3 regions of the Salicibibacter cibarius genome follow, and region 1 is predicted to be linked to each of the others. Evidence: riboswitches for the same ligand, from Rfam matches in the RefSeq annotation. Region 1 holds a riboswitch; each other region holds the start of a gene.
The links. A riboswitch is a leader RNA that binds a small molecule or an ion and turns the genes downstream of it on or off. The one in region 1 is predicted to bind thiamine pyrophosphate.
Positions count from the first base shown of each region.

Region 2: it holds a riboswitch for thiamine pyrophosphate, as region 1 does, so the genes downstream of both, HUG15_RS19570 (thiamine phosphate synthase) here and HUG15_RS03565 (acetylornithine deacetylase) in region 1, are expected to answer to the same signal.
Region 3: it holds a riboswitch for thiamine pyrophosphate, as region 1 does, so the genes downstream of both, thiD (bifunctional hydroxymethylpyrimidine kinase/phosphomethylpyrimidine kinase) here and HUG15_RS03565 (acetylornithine deacetylase) in region 1, are expected to answer to the same signal.

Region 1 is NZ_CP054705.1:672,672-677,638, forward strand. Features, by position in the region: gene HUG15_RS03550 (hypothetical protein) at 56-304, shown strand; gene HUG15_RS03555 (DUF6155 family protein) at 358-894, shown strand; gene tenA (thiaminase II) at 1,258-1,935, opposite strand; gene HUG15_RS03565 (acetylornithine deacetylase) at 1,935-3,206, opposite strand; TPP riboswitch at 3,272-3,374, opposite strand; partial or broken gene pxpB (5-oxoprolinase subunit PxpB) at 3,597-4,319, shown strand; gene HUG15_RS03575 (5-oxoprolinase subunit C family protein) at 4,327-4,967, shown strand, end outside.
Region 2 is NZ_CP054705.1:3,880,347-3,885,313, forward strand. Features, by position in the region: gene thiO (glycine oxidase ThiO) at 1-937, opposite strand, end outside; gene HUG15_RS19570 (thiamine phosphate synthase) at 924-1,538, opposite strand; TPP riboswitch at 1,617-1,723, opposite strand; gene HUG15_RS19575 (nuclease-related domain-containing protein) at 1,863-2,846, opposite strand; gene HUG15_RS19580 (DinB family protein) at 2,952-3,440, opposite strand; gene HUG15_RS19585 (hypothetical protein) at 3,542-3,841, opposite strand; gene HUG15_RS19590 (DUF6612 family protein) at 4,004-4,967, opposite strand, start outside.
Region 3 is NZ_CP054705.1:789,542-794,508, forward strand. Features, by position in the region: gene cls (cardiolipin synthase) at 1-522, opposite strand, end outside; gene HUG15_RS04055 (IS4 family transposase) at 659-2,107, opposite strand; TPP riboswitch at 2,339-2,440, shown strand; gene thiD (bifunctional hydroxymethylpyrimidine kinase/phosphomethylpyrimidine kinase) at 2,644-3,465, shown strand; gene HUG15_RS04065 (winged helix-turn-helix domain-containing protein) at 3,478-4,662, shown strand; gene HUG15_RS04070 (hypothetical protein) at 4,691-4,967, opposite strand, start outside.

The sequences.
Region 1 (4,967 bases):
CTAGTGTTCTGTATCATGGCATTATAGGATGAAACAACATAGGGGAGGTGTATCCATGCAGGAAGAGCGTTTAAAAAATATGGAAGGCTATATGGAACAGCTAATTCGAATGGTAGCCGATAACAACAAGATTGTTTCTGAAATGCGGCAAGATTTTAAGGACGAAAAGCAAGTGAACCAGCAAAGGTATGAAGAATTCAAAGACGAAAAGCAATTGAATCAACACCGACATGAAATATTGCTGACAGAATTAAAAAAGCAGAATGCAGACACGGATTATCTTCGCGATCTAGTATCAAAATAAGGAATGGAAATCAATAGAATAAAAACGGCGAACATATAAGGAGTTGCAATGAAATGAGTCTACTGAAAGTTACGGAACTGAAGAAACAGCTGAAAACCTTGGACAACAAAGAGCTGATCAGCATTATATCAGAAATTTATAAAATCAGCCCTGATGCGAAAAAATATTTATCCGTAAAATTTACCGGGGAAGACGGGGTAAATGATTTATATGAAGAAGCGAAGGCAAAGATTGAAGACGAGTTCTTTCCCGAGAAGGGCTTCGGGAAATTGCGGCTAAGGGAAGCGAAGAATGCTATTAACAAGTTCAAGAAATTGACAGGGGATGATTTTAAAGTTGTCGATCTTACCCTTTTCTATGTAGAAAACGGGGTAGATTTCACGAACGAATATGGAGATATTAATGAAAGTTTTTACGATAGTATGGAACGTGCTTATGCTTCCGTCGTACGTTGGTGCAGTGAAGAGGAAGACTATTATCGGCACTTTGCAGACAGGTTACAAAATGTCGTGATCAATACGGATGGTCTTGGCTGGGGATTTCATGATGGGTTGAGTGACATGTATTATTCGCTACCTTGGGTGGAATGACTACGGAGATGTTTAATGTAGCGGGGCCAGTGGTCTATATCAGAAGTTCTTCCCAAAACGCCTATTCACATATCTCCCGATTCTTTGAGGACTGCTAAGGACAACAACCCATCTTTAGAGTCCTCCACTATCGCACCTGAGGACTGACCGGGTTTAAAAACAGCCTTTAGAGTCCTCAGTTGCCAGGCCTGAGGACTGCTAAGGACAACAACCCATCTTTTGAGTCCTCTCTACTATCGCACCTGAGGACTGATCGGGGTCAAAAAATAGCATGTTGAGTCCTCAGTTGCAGCTGGATTTTTTGTGCAGGAAAGAACTCTTGAAACGTTGCGCTAGCCCTGCCACAAAGGATGCCATTATTCACTATACGATCTCTTCAGGCCATCCTTCCCGATTATAAGCCATATCCCAAAACATAAACTCATAGCGGCTCGTGTTCAGAAAAATAGCCTCCAGTCGGTCCAGCTCCGCTTCGGGTTTGCCTTCCGTGAGCTCATCAAGCTTCCTGATCAACCAATCGCCAATTTCGCCAAATTCATCGGACGCATACATCCGCACCCATTCGCCGTATTGTTCGTGTTCGGTGGCGCCGGGGATTTTAGCGAGTTCGATGCCAATTTCATAATAGCTCCAAGCGCATGGAAGGATAGCGGCGATCAGTTCTGCGATGGAACCCTTTTGCGCTTCCGCCATCATGTAACCACTATAAGCAAGGGTGACAGGCCCGGGGACCGTTTCCTCAAGATTTTCGCTGGAAATGCCGAGTCGTTCGGCGTAGGAGCGATGTAAGTCCATTTCCATGTTCAAAGTATCATCGAGGGCTTTAGCGAATCCTGACATCGTTTCCAAATCTGGCGCAAGAACGGTGCCCATGGCCATGACGCGGGAATACTCAATTAAGTATTTGTAATCCTGGCACATGAAAAATTTAAAAGATTCAATGTCCAATGTGCCGCGCCCGATTCCCTGTACAAAGGGATGTTCATGACTTGCTTTCCAGATCGGGTCCGCGGTTTTTCGAATGCGCTTGCTGAATGTCATTATGATCTCTCCTTTGGTTGATTACACCACTTAACGATGAAGCGGAGCAGTGTTTTCGTGTAGTCTAGCAATTGATCGATGTCGATGTGTTCATTAACGGCATGCGCATGTTCCAATTTTCCGGGGCCGTAGCATACCGTGGGAATGCCGGCCTCGGCGAGCCAACCACCGTCATTGACGGATGGGGACATGGATATTTTTGCAGGTTCTGAAAATGTTTGCTCATGTGCTTCCATCAAGTCATTGACAGCTGCATGATCTTCATCAATAGAAAAAGACGGAAATACCTCGCCGCGCTCTTCAATCATCGACCCGCCGCCCCATTGAAACGTAGGCGGATGATCTTTCATCCAGAGATCGGCGTTTGCCGTTGCCAAAAGATGATCTTCGATTTCTTTTGCCACGGAATCAGCGCTTTCATCCGGATAGAAATGAACGGTGATCCATAGTCTACATTCGTCAGCCACGAAAGCGGCATGGCGCCCACCTTCAATCACAGCGGGGTTGATGGTATTTGTGCCCGGGGTGAAACCGGGATATGATTTGTTTATCGCCCAATCGCGCTCTAATTCCTGTAGTGCTGTGATCAGTTTATTCATTTTTTCAATGGCACTTGCCGCTCGCAATCCACCGCCGGCGTGGACCATGCGTTGACGTGTGCCATCATGGTGGGTCGCCGGGCTTTTCACCGTTACCCAGCCTGTGATCACACCACCTTGTCCGTGAAGCTCGCAATCACTCGTGTCAGCTACTATGGCGAAATCTGCTCCATAGTCACGTTCGCAACACTGCTTCGTGCCGGCCTCTCCAACTTCTTCGCCAATCACAGACTGCAGTAACACGTCTCCGCGAAGATCGACGTCATTCTCGTGCAACAGTTGAAGTGCGAATAAACAGGCGGCAATACCTCCTTTCATATCTGCTGATCCCCGTCCGAAGAGCGTTCGGTCTCGTATGACTGCTTCAAATGGAGGCGTTTCCCAGCCCTCGTTTTCTTCCACCGAAGCAACATCAATATGCCCATTCAATATTAGACTTTGAAAATCTTCTGAATGGGATCCTGTTCGTGTGCCAACAACATTCGGATCCCCGGGATAAACGTCCCATTGGTCTACATCGAAACCTATTGTTTGGAGTTTGTCGGCTATGTAGCTTTGAATCTCATCCGTGTTTCTGGCCGGTGGGGCAGGTGTGCGAAACGCGATCAAATCCGATAGCAAGCCAATTAACTCATCTCTGCGCTTTTCCACTTGTTGAATGAGCGTTTTCATTTTTTTCCCCCCAAAATAAAAACCACTTCCCATCATAGGAAGTGGCGATGCCGGAAACTATACTATACGTCATCAGCCCACTTCCCTCCGCCAGTGCGAACTGGATCAGGTGAATAAGGGTCGAGACTGCGTCTCTCTCAGCTAATAAAAGCACCCCTAGTGGTTTGTTTTCTTGATATTGTATTCTTATAATATAGTATCACCAATAAAAGAAATAATCAAATATTTCCTGTCGATCGTTTGATTGGGTATGCATAAGGGAAAAGGATAACAATCATTTTCTAAAGGTATAATATGGCTGTAGTGATCGGCCACAGGGGTAATTATCAAAAATAAAACAAATGGGAAACTCAAATTTATACTGGTAAGGGAAGGTGAGAGGGGGCCTTTATGTCTGCGCAGGAAAAAAAACCGGAACTATACGTGTTATCAGAAACCGCGATCAATATTGTTTTTGGAACGGAAATTGATCCGGAAATCCATAAACGTACAAAAAAAATGATGGACTTGTTGGAAGACGCTCCATTCGAATGGTATCTCGAATGCGTTCCGAGCTATACTGGTCTAACCGTCTTTTACGACCCGGTAAAGGTGTTCCGTATCATGGAGAAAAGAGATACTCCGAGTGCATACGTGATGGAAAAGTTGCGGGAAAAAGTTCATGAGATAGGGGAGACGACGGGGGACGACGGTATGGGGGATGTCGTAACGATCCCCGTTTGTTATGAAGAAGCTTTTGGTCCCGATTTGTCCCATGTGGCGAAGGAGAACGGCCTTTCTGAAGAAGAAGTGATCCGAATTCATACAAGCGGCGAGTATCTGGTATACATGATCGGTTTTGCTCCCGGCTTTTCTTTTCTCGGTGGGATGTCAAAAAAGATTGCTACGCCGCGAAGGAGTGAACCACGAACAAAAATCCCCGCCGGTGCTGTCGGGATCGCCGGCATTCAAACAGGAGTGTATCCGCTTGAGACACCGGGAGGATGGCAGCTGATCGGGCAAACACCCCTTAAAATGTTTGATCCGAACCGGGAACAACCGAGCTTGCTGAAGTCCGGGGACATGGTTTATTTTAAGGCAATTACGCGCACGGAGTTTGAAGTGTACGAGGAGGGGACATGTGAGTTTATTTATCTTGAAAGCAGGCTTGTTTACGACCATTCAAGACCGAGGCCGAATTGGTTTTTTGCAGCAAGGGGTTTTGGAGAGCGGCGCGATGGATCGTATCGCTTTGCAAAGTGCAAATGCCATCGTGGGCAATCATGAAAATGAAGCCGTGCTTGAAATGACGATGAACGGTCCGGAGGTCAAGGTCGAGAGGGATAGCCTTATAGCGGTAACAGGTGGAGGCATGGTACCAACAGTCAATGGTACGGCTTACTCACTTGGGGTGCCTCTTTTTGTCCCTGCCGAAAGTACGCTTGCGTTTAAACCGGTTGCCCTCGGTTATCGTGCTTATCTGGCGGTTGCGGGTAGTCTAGATGTACCTGTAGTGATGAATAGTAAGAGTACGTATGTGCGTGCGGGAATCGGGGGTTTGGAAGGCCGGCCACTTAAAAAAGGGGATCGGTTACATGTAGGGGAAAAGGATAGAGAAGCAAATAGGCGTTTTGAACAGATTTCCCAAAAAGCAGACGGAAGCGTATTTGCAGAAAATTGGGGGGCAAATGGCAGTCTGCTCGACCGTGGACAACAAAAAATAAGGGCGTTTCCCGGTACCCACTTTAAGCAGTTTACAGCGAAGAGTCGGGAACGATTTTT
Region 2 (4,967 bases), 1.3 Mb from region 1:
CCGTCGTTTGCGGACGAACGCCCGCCCACATTTTCGTGATTTCCGCGCGCGCCACTTCAGGAACGAGTTGTCGCGCCCGCCGAAGCACTTCACCGATGCCTTGCACCGTTGCTCTTCGATCGCGTGATAAGCCGGAAGTCGCGCCGATGAGCGTTTCGCCATTTGGCTTCGGCACGAAATAGAAGTGTTCATGATACAACGTCTTCGTTACGAGCGGGCGTTTCCCTTGTACGCGAATCGCCTCTCCTTTCACCCCTTCAATCGGCAGGGTTCGATCCGCGGAAAGCTCAAGCAAATCGGGACCGGTTGCCAAAACAACGTGTTCGCCATAAAATTCCTCGCCGCTTGTCGACATGACCCCTTCGCATTGATCACCATTTTGAAGCAGCGAGCATACGCCGGTATACGTTTTCAATTCAGCGCCTTGAAGGACCGCTGCTTGTCGAAAGGCAGCGGCTGTTTGCACAGGTTCCACGTGCGCTTCTTCGGGAAAATAAAGGGCACCCGTTGCCCCATCGGCAAGGAAAGGAAGATGTTCGTACAATTGTGCAGCCGTTAAGCATTGCACCGATTCCCCGGCAGCCGTTTGCCATCGTTCAATTTCAGTTAATTTTTTCCATTCTTCCGGCGAAAAAGCCGGTTTAATCGCGCCGGAAACCGTTCGGCCAATGGAGGTCCCCGTTTGTTCCATTAGTTCCTCGGCCAACTGCGCGTACAATTGCCGGCTTTTTTTCGCAAGGGGGTACAAAGGCGTCCGTGACTGCAGTTCCACTTGCACCCCCAACATACCGGCGGCTGCCGAAGTTGTGCCTTTTGCCGCATTTCCACGGTCAAGAATTAGTGTTTTCAACCCTGCCCGTGTGCCGTAATACGCAATCGCAAGTCCTATTATCCCTGCACCGACGATTATCAGATCGTAGGATTCATATCGTTTCATAGCTAAACTGCCCGAAGCGATTAAAATGGCTTGCTTCTTCTTCCGGTTTTTCCGCTTCCCAAAAACCTGAAATCAGCGCAATGCCCGAAGCGCCGGTATGGGCTATCCCGCCTAAACGGTCACGGGTAATACCTCCGATTGCCAGCACAGGGACGCTAACCGCTTGCACAACCGATTGCAATGCCTCAACCCCCCGGGGCGGGACGTCGGGTTTGCTCGCGCTCGGATATACATGCCCGTAATAAAGATAGTCCGCACCTTCTTCAGCCCGGGCTTTGGCTTCCCCGAGATTATGAACCGACGCCCCCACTTGCAAATGCGGCGCTTCTTTTTTTATTTCTTTTGCCGTCAGCGGGGAATGGCTCGGCAAGTGCACACCCCCTAACTCCCACGCGGCCGCTGCCTCTGCATGCTCGTTGAGGATAATTTGCTCGCGCCGCAGGCCAATTTTACAAAGTTGGTCAATTTGTTGTTTCAACCGCTGCAGCGAAGCTTCCTTATCGCGAATATGAACGATGTCAATATTTTTCAATGCATGCCGTAACTGCCTTATTTGCATGTGAAACGGCAGGTTGTTCGTCGTAATTAAATGCCAAGTCACAGTTTACCTCCTTACCAGCCTTCAAGGCACGACAAAAAGCCGTCCTTGAGACAGCAAAGGACAGCAGAAAGAATGATTCCCGTTCTTCATCTACTTTCCTCCGCTGGCTTTATCATCCAGATCAGGTTCCAAGGGTTCGAGGTTCTCCTCATCTCAGCCCCGGCAGGGCACCCCCAGTAGAAATGCTTATTTAACTATATTATACACGCAACCAGGAAAATACGTCAATTTTTATCGGCGGAAGGGGCGTATATCAGCGGAAACCGGGCGTATATCAGCCAAATCGGACAATTTATCAGCGAAAATCAGCATTATATCAGCCATTTAAAGGTCAGTAAGCATATACCGCCGGCTTTTATTTTTTCCTTGTATGGGAAGCTCTAATTGGGTGAGGAGTTTGCGGACAATTGAAGCAGAGGGGATATCGAGGAAAATTCGCGCTTCGCGGTTCGAAATAGATGGTTGGAAAAGTATACGATAGTCTTTCAGACTTTCAGCATGAGCCATTTTATGGCGAAAAGAACACCGAGGGCAATGCCATCCATTTCCATGGATCCTTTGCATGGACAACTTGAAACAAGACGGACAGTGAACACCGGTGAGCAAGTCGAACCGACTGATGTTATAGGCTTCTACGACATTGTCAGGTTGCTCATGATGACCGTCAAGCAATTGCTGTGATAATTCCTTTTGCGCAGAGGAGGATAACTGATCAGCAGGGTTTTCTTTTTTCAGTTGCAGAACTCTCTGTGGCAAGACCTCCGCACGTACGATGGATTGCATGAAGTGACGCGGGGCATTTTTAAAGGTCAAGGTTGCTGACGGGTTGCCGGAAATGACGAGAGGGGCAACCGGCAGATTGAAATAGCCTCTCGCATTCAGCCATTGACGGAGCAATGTTCTCTGCCTTGCCACCTGGATATATGGGTGACTAAAACTTTTGACCTCGCCTTGATAGGTCCGTGAAAATTGGTGGATATCTTCATCAAATAAAATTTCCCCGGCAATCGTCTTAATCTCCAAAAGAATGGCGACCCGTTTCGATAGCAACATGGTATCGATTTGAAACTGCTCACCATCTGTCGTTTTCAGGCACAACCCATAAAATAGCCAGTATTCACCTTCCGGTAGCTGTTTCAGGTAAAAATCCAGAGAACATTCGCCCTTATAGCCAACTTCCCACATACGATGATCTCGGGATACCTTCTCCATTCTGGGGTGATTTTCCAACAAACGTCGCTTCATTGCTTCCAGTGCCATTAATTGTTTGGGTGGTATTCGCTCTTTTAAGACAATCAGTGTTTTCACCCCCTTTCAATTGAATATCAGCAGGATATCAGCCGAAAAGCGGAATATATCAGCCAAATCGGCCGTTTTATCAGCCAAAACAAACCATTTATCAGCTAAATACGATCAACGCGCCTCCTCTTCCACATCCCACGCCCCCTGCTGTTTTCGAATAAATACAATTTGTCCGATGTGGTAACTCGTATGGATCATCATATTCGCGAGCTCCGTCCCCCACGTCTCACCGCTTTCTCCATGAACGGGCGCTCGCCAATCGGATTCCGTTGTCCCATCAATGGTGTGCAGCCATTCATCCATCATCGTTGTTAACTGGGCCACGGTGACCGACCAATCCCGATTTTCCCCGCTTCGAAAAGTCGTTTCATTCCCTTCCTCAATAGGGGGAACAGGCTCACCTTTGAACCGTTCCAGACAACGATTATTATATACAATAAGATGATTGACGATTTCATGAATGCTATGGTCGGTTTCCTCTCGTTTCCAATTTGCTTGCTCATCCGTTACTCCCGCGAGCGCCTGCTGAAGGCATGCGAACCAATGGTTTTCATCATGACAAGCGGATAACTGCCGATAAAAAACTTGTTTTACCCCCATCAGTGATCCTCCCCGTTTATGCTTAATAATTATGCTTTCGCCATTTAAAGCAAAAATCCTGCAAAAAATAAAAAAATGCAGCCAACACTGGCCACATTTTTTTAATAAATCACCCAATGGATCTCGTACCAATACCCATCGGAATCATATTCCAAATCCACTTGGTATTCTCCGGGTCCATAGCCGGTTTCCATTTGCCCTTGCACCAAATAATGGTCTTCGCCCTGTTCCATGATGGACGTGGCTTCTTGAGAAGCAATTTCGACTCCTGTCACTCCTTCGGTTTGAAGTTCACGCATCAACACTTCCTCCGCATCATCATACGCAACGTCCTTACTCACCCCAAAACAACCGGCCAAAAGTAAAACGAGGGCGAACAACAGACAGGAGGTTTTCTTCACTCAATCCCGCTCCTTCATTTGTACATATATTCACCACTTATTACTCTTTTTTACTTATGTAGTACTACATGTACATATGCCGGTAATCTCACGAATGAAAGGTTTTATTAAAACAACCCGGGCTTCTTTTATAACCCGGGTTGTTTTTTGCTTGGTATGAATTTAAAGATCCAAATCTTCCTCTTCCAGCTCTTGCATTTCACTTTCCAATTCCTCTAAATCGACCGCCTCATCGATGGCTTCTTCCGGAATGTCAATTTCATCGATTTCATCAAAATCGGAGAAAGTCCCATGCATTTCTTGAGACATCTCCATTGTCTGTCCTTCTTCTTCCATTTCCATCTCCATATTCATTTCCAATTCATCTTGATAGAAAGTTTCCTTATCAATGTACATGACATAGTCCAGCGTATTGATCTCCATCTGCCCTAATAATTGATCCATTTCATCCTGCATTTGTGGATCTCCCTGTTGCATCGTTGCAAATTCCCTGGTGAGTTCAATGAGCTCATCACCGGAACCTTCAATCGTTAATGCATAGTGATCCTCTTCTTCTTCCACAGTTAGTTCACTTGAAAATGCCTGGAGCATCTCCAACTGTTCTTGCGGGGACATCTCCAAATCTTGAATGTCCTCCATTCCAAAGTCACTTCCGTCCATCATGATCCATTCATCCATTTCCGGATCCAGCATATAAATCGTGCCATCTTCGTCCATGTATTGTTCGATTTCCATATCTTCTTCCGTAATTGGATTAGGTGTCGTCATTGTTTGCGAAAAAGACATCGGATCTAATACAACATCCATGCTCATCGTCATATCCATGGGTATTTCTTCACCGTCTACGTTTATGGACTGGTTCATATCCATTTCTGTGCTGTAACTGTTTAATTGATCCATAGCCTCGATGGACTGGCTTAATACCTCTTCGGCATTCTGTTCCTCTTCTTCTGCTGGGTCTGTTTCAGCACTGTCGTCTGAACCATCTTCCTCGCCATTTTCATCTGTAGCTTCCACGCCCTCCGTCTCGCCATCCTCAACTTCTTCCGTATCGTTCTCGGCTTCTTCGGTATCCGCGTCTCCATCTCCACAAGCTGCCAGCATCAGCATACAGGCAGATGCCGCC
Region 3 (4,967 bases), 120 kb from region 1:
TTGCACTCCTTCGCGTGCTTTTTCAGTCAACAAGTTTATGACGCGTTTGCCGAGGGTATCATTACGAAATATGTAATATTGCAGATGAATATGGTCTTTCGCCTCCGCGATGTCCGCCAACAATTGCGAAAATTTATCGACGCCGTCCGTGAACACGTCTATATGATTGTCTTGGGTTAACACGGCATCGTTACTGCGAAGCAGCATGGAAATCAGGTGGCGATGGTTGCTCGATGTTTCATTTTGAAAATCAAAGCGGTCATGTTTCATGTCACTTAATTGCTCATTGATTAAGTCTTTCAAACCTATTTTTTCAATGCCGTCCCAATGAAATAAACGTTTCCGGGTTAAGTTTTGTCCAAGGACCATGTAAAGGATGAATCCGAGGTAAGGGATAAATACTAGGATGAGCAACCAAGCCCATGTTGCGTGCACATCACGCCGTTCCATGAAAACAATGATGCCGGCAAAAATCGCGTTAAGAAAAAATAACAAGCCAACGGCGATTGATAAAATGTCCATCGTTTCCCTCCTCTCTTTTTGCTATTTTTCTCCATTACTCGAGTTTCGCACCCCAAATAACAAGGGATTCAGCGTGTATATTGCTGCCTAAGGCCCTTGTATGACAGTGTTTTCATCGAAATTCCATTTTCGCTCTTTAAGCGACATTATCGTCGTCAAATAGCTGATGGCCCAAAAATGAGTCTTCAAAAAGGGTTTTGATGTATTGGTATTCCTCAGACGTCTTAAAGGCATGAATATCGACCGCTCCTGATTCTGAGATGGCTGCGATAATCACGTCCAGGAGCTCATCAAACATTTCCCATAACCGTTGTGCCATATTTTTCTCCACCATGTCGTCTTTCATCTCTTCAAATAACCCTCCCAAGGTTTCGTAATCGTTGATTCGTCGGAAATAAGACAAAAAGGCATACAGGATGTAGGTGGTTGTTACATGGGCGATTTGCGCGTCGAAATCTTGGGATTGGCATTTCCCCAGACGAAGGTGCTGTTTCGTCTCTCTGAAAAAAACTTCGATCGTCCAACGAACCGAATAAATGTCCATGGTTTCAATGAATGATAAGCTGATATCTGTAGAGAGATACAGTCGCCACTCTTTTTGGTACGGAAAGCGGCAAAAAAACAATTTGACGGTTTCATCGATCCCGGGATAGTAGACGGTGACTTCATAATAACGCGTATTGCGTTTGCGGCAACGTTTTTCTTTTCCTTCGCTTTTCAGGGTTTTCAGCAGTTCCTTCGCATGCATGTCTTTCCCTTGGTAACGGTACTTTCTCCAGTCCTTGCGGACAGCACAAATGACGTGCATCGCTCCATCTTTGACCCCTCTGCACGTGCGGATAAAGTCCTTGCTGGCAAACCAACTGTCTACGAGAACATACTTGGCTTTGAAACCGTGCTTCACCGCTCTTTTGAGCATACGTATCGCATTCGTGATTTTGTCGACATCGCATTCCTTCTTGCGCTTGGCACCGTTTGAGCGAGGATCACGCTTCTTTTGATATTGCTCTTTCCGCTGTTTCTTGTATAGCTTCTTTTCAGAATGAAGACTGAAATCAAGCGGGTTAAAGCTTTTCCCATCAAAGAGTCCCATGGTGAGATTTTTGAACCCGAGCGTTGCTTTGGATTTCTTGCGTCCGGCCACATGGTCGTGGACGTAAGAAACCTCTTCAATCCGGCGGCCAACACGCTCGTCCATCGTATCATCAAAGATAAAAGCCGACTTATCGTCCACGTCCTGATCAGGGTTAACCAAAGATTGAAACTGCTTAGACACATGAAGAAGCAGGTTGCGCCAAGGCATCCGGGCGTGGTTTTTCAAGCGATAAATCGTATCCTTTTGCATTTTGGTGACCTGTTTGTATCCACTTTTGTAGAAGGCATTGACGCTGTTCAAAAACATCAGTGGAAACACCAATAGTAAGGTGATGATATCTGCAACCGGATATCCTTGCTCTTTCTTCAATCCGACCTTGTGACAAAGGGAACGAAAGTTGAACGTTTTCATAACATCCCTTATAATTGAATCAATTGAAAAACTATGAGTTTGAATCACTTTTTCAATCTCTTTGGTTTTTCCCCGCATGGTAACACGTCCTTTTGGCATGATTTGGATTGGTACCTTAATTATACCAAAAGCCCTGTGTTCATGCGGGTTTTTTACGTTTTTTCATCCATTTTCATGGTGTTTTTTTATTGATTTATCAGGGTGCGAAACTCGAGTCCATTATATCATGTTTTCAGGAGAAAGTGGATTTCTTGAGTGTGAGAAAAAATATGAAGATCCCGCATAATTATGATAGAATAAAGGAAAAGAAAAAACCACTAGGGGTGCGTACAGCGCTGAGAGAAGTGATTGCTTCAACCCTTCGAACCTGATCCGGGGAGTACCGGCGGAGGAAAGTGGCTTCGGGACGTAAGCGAAGAGAGCACTTGATTCTTGTCCTATGCGCCGCCACCTTCCGTCCGAAGGTGTTTTTTTACACTCTCAGAAAGTATAAATTGTTCGGATGATAGTATTAAGAAAAACTTTGCCCCTCGCCATCTTTAGCGATAAGTCAAGTTTTTCTAAATTGAAGGGCAACGCTGGTTTCGTGCCGAGAGCCGAAGGAGGGCGCGGACATGACAGAAATAGCAAAAGCATTAACGGTGGCAGGGACGGATCCGAGCGGAGGAGCCGGTATTCACGCGGATTTGAAAACGTTCCAGGAGATCGGCGTATACGGGATGAGTGTGATCACATCAGTCGTCAGCCAGAATACGCTCGGAGTAAAGTCATTTGTGGATCTAGAACTTGATTTTGTGGAAAGCCAATTTGACGCGGTATTTGAAGATATATCTCCGGATGCGGTGAAATCGGGGATGCTTTCCAATCCGGAAGTAATGACGTTGACAGCCAAAAAAATAAGGGAAGCAAATGTCGCCAATTATGTCCTTGACCCCGTAATGATTGCGTCCAGTGGACACGCGCTCATTTCGGAATCGGCCAGGGAGACGATTGCGAAAGAGCTTCTTCCTTTGGCAACGGTCGTGACGCCGAATTTGCCGGAAGCGGAGGCGTTGACAAATCGAACGATCAAGACGGTCGACGATATGAAAGAAGCCGGGCGGATACTCGTAGAGGAATATGGGACGAGCGCTGCATTGATCAAAGGCGGGCATTATGAAGGCGAGGCCGATGATTATCTGTATGATGGCCAAACGTTTGAAAAATTCTCGGCGAAACGCTTTGATACGAAACACACGCACGGAAGCGGTTGTACGTATGCAGCGGTTATTACAGCCGGCCTGGCGAACGGAAAGTCCCTCTATGAAGCGGTGAAAATTGGCAAAGCATATATCACTGCCGCGATCTCAAATCCGCTCAATATCGGAAAAGGGCAAGGACCGACGAATCATTGGGGGCATCGCTGGTCTGACGTTCAACCCCCGATCAAAGTGTAAGGAGCGCGAAACATGGCCATTCAAGTCAGCAAAAAGGCAGCACGGCGGTTCCTTCTCGCGAAATCAGGTCTGAATAATTATGGTGCACTCGACTCGAATGTGGCGACAGCACTTCGCCAATTGGAATGCGTGCAATTGGATCCGGTGGCGATCATTGAGCGTAATCACCACCTTGTATTTTTCAATCGTTTGGAAAAATACAATCGGCAAGAACTCGAACGCCAATTGTGGGAAGGGCATGCTTTTGAATATTTTGCCAATGCAGCTTGTTTACTCCCAATGGAGGACTATCCGATTTTTAAAGGGAAAATAAAAACGAGTGAGCGGGAATGGGCATCGAAAAGGCATCTGTATCAAGATGTGGAACGTATGATCCGCCAAGCGTTAGCAGATCAAGGCCCGTTGCCATCCAAGGCCTTTGCTTCAGATAAAAAGGTTGTCGGTGCCTGGGACCAACCAACGCACGCGACAACGAAAGAAACGAGTCATGTGCTTCGAGTCCTGTTTGAAACCGGTGCCATTCAAGTATGTGGCAGACAAGGGTCTGAGCGCTATTTTGCTTTGAGCGAAGATGTTATTCCCGCGGCCTGGCAACAAGAAGCAGAAGCGATCAGCGAAAAAGAAGCGGACCGAAGACTTGTGCACAAATACTTGCGCGCATACCGCCTGATCGATGACAGCGATCCGCGATTTGGTTGGCAGCGTATGACAGCTAAGGAGCGTAAGGACTGGGTGGACGGCTTTATCTCTGATGGCACGCTCACCCCGGTGGATATCGAGGGCGCGACCGGGCGATACACAGTGTTGCAAGAAGAAGCTGAACAGCTACTTGCATACGAAGCACACAATGAGCGCGTCAACAATGCCGTCTCTTTTTTGCCACCCCTCGATAATTTGTTGTGGCGCAGAACGCGCTTGGAAGATTTATTCGATTTCACGTATCGTTGGGAAATTTATATACCGCAACACAAGCGGCGCTATGGTCCATACGCACTTCCAATCCTGCTGGATGATCAGCTGATCGGACGGGCAGATCCGTTTTTTGACCGTGACCATGGGAGGTTTTCTATTCATGTCCATGAAGAACCTTCCCGGAAATGGTCAAAAACGCGTGCGGAACTAGTGGAGCGCGGGGCCAGACGCATGGGGGAACGTCTCGGTGCAGAGGACGTCCGAGTCACGGGGGTGAAGAAGTAAACGTGACGATCGGTCGGGAAACAAGGCATTACCCTTTTTCTGCCAAGTTCCCCGCGCTTTCCAAGGTCACAATGTTTTCTTTACTCTCGCCATCGACATCCGCAACAATCGCCCGACCTTCATAAGTGCCTCCTTCAGCTTCAAACTCAAAATACATCGGTGTTTTTGAACTTACGGCATCAAAGATTAAATTTTGCTCTTCAACGCCTTGAAATGTGCCGGTCCAATCATCGTTATCTTTTACTTCAATATTACCAACACGGAAATTGAACACCTTTCCATCTGTTGTTCGTAAAGCGTCTACT